DNA from 2 places in the Pseudoxanthomonas sp. SL93 genome. Region 2 is predicted to be linked to the other one. Evidence: predicted binding sites of a transcription regulator. Region 2 holds the regulator's gene; the other holds the start of a gene.
What was found. The regulator FliA, encoded in region 2, starts transcription of late flagellar genes. The targets are predictions, from matches to a motif close to TAAAGTTTNNCNNNCNNNGGCCGATAA.
Positions count from the first base shown of each region.

Region 1 (2,393 bases), 510 kb from region 2:
AGCCGAACGCTGCCACCGTGCGCGAGGAAGAGTTCGTCGAAGGTGCGGAAGGCGACGCCAAGGGCGCCCGTCGCGCGCCGGCCAAGAAGGCCGCCGCCAAGAAGTCCGACGACGCCGCTGCCGCCGAGTAATCCGGCTGCAATGCAGCCGCGCCAAAGTGCGCGGCTGCTCATGTTCATCCCTTCTCCCATCGGGAGAAGGTGCCCGCAGGGCGGATGAGGGTACGGCAGGCACGTTGGCGCTGAAGGCGTCGCGACCCGCCGGACCTTCACCCCAACCCCTCTTCCGACGGAGAGGGGCTTTGCCAATCTAAATTGAGGTAATCCCGTGGAAATCACCGCTTCCCTGGTCAAGGAACTGCGCGAGCGCACCGGCGCCGGCATGATGGAGTGCAAGAAGGCGCTCACCGAGAACAACGGCGACATCGACGTCTCCGCCGAGTGGCTGCGCAAGCAGGGCCTGGCCAAGGCCGACAAGAAGGCCGACCGCGTCGCCGCCGAAGGCCGCATCGCGGTCGCGCAGGACGGCGGCAAGGCCGTGCTGGTCGAGATCAACTCCGAAACCGACTTCGTCGCCAAGGACACCAACTTCCTGGCGTTCGCCGATGCCGTGGCCCAGGCTGCGCTGGCTTCGGGCGCCACCGACGTCGACGCTCTGAAGGCCGCCAAGCTGGCCTCGGGCGAGACCGTCGAGGAATCCCGTGCCGCCGCCATCGCCAAGCTGGGCGAGAACATCCTGATCCGTCGCCTGGTGCGCGTGGACAGCGCCAACAACGTCGCGGCCTACGTGCACGGCGGCAAGATCGGCGTGCTGGTCGAAGTGAAGGGCGGCGACGCCGAGCTGGCGCGTGGCCTGGCCATGCACGTGGCCGCCATGAACCCCCCGCACATCAAGGCCGCCGACGTGCCGGCCGAGTTCGTGGCGAAGGAAAAGGAAATCGAACTGGCCAAGATGTCCGACAAGGACAAGAACAAGCCGGCCGACATCCTGGAAAAGATCATCAGCGGCAAGATCGCCAAGATCGTCAACGAAGTCACCCTGTACGGCCAGCCGTACGTGCTGGACACCAACCAGACGGTGGAAGCCGTGCTGAAGACCGCCGGCGGCGACGTCGTCAGCATGCAGCGCCTGGCTGTTGGCGAAGGCATCGAGAAGGTGGTGGAAGACTACGCCGCCGAAGTGATGAAGCAGGCTGGCCTGGCGTAAGCCACCGTCCGTTTCGTTGCACAGGGAAAGCCGCGGGAAACCGCGGCTTTTTCCGTTCTGATGCCTGCGGGCCCTTCGCGCCGCGCCCGCTAAAGTTTGCCGGATCGGGGCCGAAACTGGGTACAAAGGTGACATTCCGTCGCCTTCTGCTGGCATGCTGCATGCCCTTACCTGTGTAGTGCCGCATTCGCGATGCGTTCCGACCTTGAAGCCCTGTTGCTGAATTGCCGAAACCTGCCTAGCCCGCCGGGCGTCGCGCTGCGCATCATCGAACTGGCACAGGACCCCGACGTGGTGATGGCCACCGCCGCCGACACGATCGGCCTGGATGCCGCCCTCAGCGCGCGCATGCTGCGCATCGCCAACTCGCCGCTGTACGCCAGCCGGCGCCGGGTGGACAACCTCAGCCAGGCGCTGACGCTGCTGGGACTCAACGCGACGCTGACCCTGGCGCTGGGGTTCTCGCTGGCCCAGGGGCCGCGCGGTGGCCACCATCCCGCGGCGCAGGAACGCGTGTGGCGCCGCAGCGTGATCGCCGCGCTCGCCAGCCGCCTGCTCGGCCAGCGGGTCGGCCTGCGCAAGCTGGAAGAACTGATGCTGGCCGGCCTGCTGCAGGACATCGGCATGCTGGCCCTGCTGCAGGTACACCCCGACGACTACGCCGTGCTGCTGGCCCGCCATGCCGACGACCGCGCCGGCCTGCGGGAGGCCGAACGCGAGCGCTTCGGCAGCGACCATGCCGCCGTCGGCGACTGGATGGCGCGGCACTGGAACCTGCCGGCGCTGCTGCAGACGGCCATCTCCGAGAGCGAATCGGATGCATCCAGCCACCCGTTCCACGCCTGCGTGGCGGTTTCCGGCCTGGTCGCCGACATCTGGCTTGCCGCCGATCCCGCGGCAACGCACGCCGCACATCAACGCGCTGCGGCCGAATCCGCCGCGCGACTGGGACTGGACGAGCTGGCCTTCGTCGGCGTGATCGAGCAGATGGCCACCATGCTTCCCGAGATCTGCGCCCTGTTCGATATCCCTGTCAGCGCGCCGGCCCGCATCGAAGCCCTGCTGGACCAGGCGCGCGAACTGCTGGTGGTGCGCAACCTGCGCGAGATCCAGGATGCGGCGCGCGCGCGCAAGGACGCCGACGAATCGGAGAGCCGCGCCCGTCGCCTGGCCGAGGAAGTGCGCCG
Region 1 is NZ_CP113065.1:220,304-222,696, reverse strand. Features, by position in the region: gene rpsB (30S ribosomal protein S2) at 1-131, shown strand, start outside; gene tsf (translation elongation factor Ts) at 328-1,206, shown strand; gene OVA13_RS01020 (GGDEF domain-containing protein) at 1,399-2,393, shown strand, end outside.
Region 1: a site for FliA is predicted at 1,297-1,323, ahead of OVA13_RS01020 (GGDEF domain-containing protein). Genes of this name have one in related genera too.

Region 2 (2,393 bases):
GACGTGCTGGTCGAAGGCCCCGAGGGCCTGCTGATCGTGCCGGCCTCGTCGGGTTTCCGGCACATGGCCGAACTGTCGCCGGCCGAACACGTCGGCCTGGTCAACGTGTTCTCCGAACTGCAGCGCGCCCTGGACATCATGGTGGTGGACACCGCCGCCGGCATCACCGACAGCGTGCTGACCTTCTGCCAGGCCGCGCAGGACACGGTGGTGGTGGTCTGCGACGAGCCCGCCTCCATCACCGACGCCTACGCGCTGATCAAGGTGCTGGCGCGCGAGCGCGGCCTGGACCGCGTGCACGTCATCGCCAACATGGTCCGCGACCCGAATGAGGGCCGGAAGCTGTACGAGAAGCTGGCGCGCGTCTGCGAGCGCTTCCTCGGCGACGTGGCCCTGCATTACCTGGGCGCGGTGCCGCAGGACGACTGGCTGCGCCGCGCCGTGCAGCGGCAGCAGCCGGTGGTGAAGGCCTATCCGGGCAGCCCGTCGGCCCGCGCGATCGCCGACATCGCCCGCATGACCGCCCGCTGGCAGCCGCCGGCCGGGGCACGCGGCAACGTGGAATTCTTCGTTGAACGCCTCATCCAGCCGCGCGGGGTGGCCGCATGAACACCGCCGCTGCCGCCCAGTACCGCGCGGTGCAACGCAGCACCGGCACCGATGTGGTCACCCAGCATGCCGACCTCGTGCGCCGCATCGCCCACCACCTTGCCGCGCGGCTGCCCGCCAGCGTGGAAGTGGACGACCTGATCCAGGCCGGCATGATCGGCCTGCTGGAGGCCTCGCGCAGCTACGACGCCGAACAGGGCGCCTCGTTCGAAACCTATGCGTCCATCCGCATCCGCGGCTCGATGATCGACGAGATCCGTCGCGGCGACTGGGTACCGCGTTCGGTGCACCGTCGCGCGCGCCAGGCCGCGTCCACCGTGCGCGAGATCGAACAGCGCACCGGGCGCGCCGCCATCGCCACCGAAGTGGCCGCCGCCATGGAGATGCCCCTGCCGGAATACCTGCGGCTGATGGAAGACGCCGCCCGCGGCCAGGTGCTGAGCCTGGAGTCGCACATCGACGACCACGGCGAGCCCAGCACCTCGCGCACCGGCGGACCGTCGCCGCAGCAGAACCTGGAACGCGGCGAGTTCCGGCAGCAACTGGTGCAGGCCATCGGCCTGCTGCCGGAGCGCGAACAGCTGGTGCTGTCGATGTACTACGAGCAGGAGCTGAACCTGAAGGAGATCGGCGCCGTGCTGGGCGTCAGCGAATCGCGCGTCTGCCAGATCCACGGCCAGGCCATGGTCCGCCTGCGCGGCCGCCTGCAGGTCTTCGAGAAGGCCGACGCCGGCCTGGAAGAAGATTGAACGCGGCACTGAAGAAACCCCGCGGCCTGCCGATAAGGCTCCGGTAGGCCGCAACCCTGCAGCCCCTGCCCTGCCCTGCTCCCCGTGAGCACGCTTTACACCGGAGTTCGATGTGACCGCCAACAAGAACATGCGCATCCTGATCGTGGACGACTTCTCCACCATGCGCCGCATCATCAAGAACCTGCTCAACGACCTGGGCTATACCAACACCGCCGAGGCCGAGGACGGCAACAGCGCGCTGACCGCACTGGGCCAGGGCAACTTCGAGTTCGTGGTCACCGACTGGAACATGCCCGGCATGACCGGCATCGAACTGCTGAAGGCCATCCGCGCCGACGACCGCTACAAGACCCTGCCGGTGCTGATGGTCACCGCCGAGGCCAAGCGCGAACAGATCATCGAAGCCGCGCAGAACGGCGTGAACGGCTACATCATCAAGCCGTTCACCGCGCAGACGCTGGAAGAGAAGCTGGGCAAGATCTTCGAACGCCTGGGAGCCGCCGCCTGATGAGCGCCGTGGCCGATGTCGCCGGCGCACGCGCCGCGCTGGTGGAAAAACTGCAGCACGCGCTGGATGCCCTCGAACAGGGCGACGAAGCCGGCTGGCGTCGCGAACTGGATGCCATCGCCGCCTGGCGCACGCAGCCGATGATGCAGGGCCTGGGCCGCCTGGCCCGCGAACTGGCGCAGACGCTGGGCGAGCTGCCGCCGACCGACGCCGGTGAACTGGACGACGCCTGCGCGCGCCTGGATCACGTGGTCGCCATGACCGAACAGGCCAGCCACACCACCCTGGACTTGGCCGAGCAATGCCGCGGCTATGCGACCCAGCTGAAGGGCACGGCGTTGTCGCCCGAGCAGGCGGCGCTGGTGGACAGCATCGGCAAGGGCCTGTCGGACATGGCGCTGGCACAGAGCTACCAGGACCTCACCGGCCAGATCATCCGCCGCGTCGCCGGCATCGTCCGCCGCGTGCACGAGGGCTTCGGCGCGCTGGGCCTGCCCCCGCCGGAAAAGAAAAACACTTCAGAT
Region 2 is NZ_CP113065.1:733,441-735,833, reverse strand. Features, by position in the region: partial or broken gene OVA13_RS03385 (MinD/ParA family protein) at 1-609, shown strand, start outside; gene OVA13_RS03380 (RNA polymerase sigma factor FliA) at 606-1,358, shown strand; gene OVA13_RS03375 (chemotaxis response regulator CheY) at 1,489-1,869, shown strand; gene OVA13_RS03370 (protein phosphatase CheZ) at 1,869-2,393, shown strand, end outside.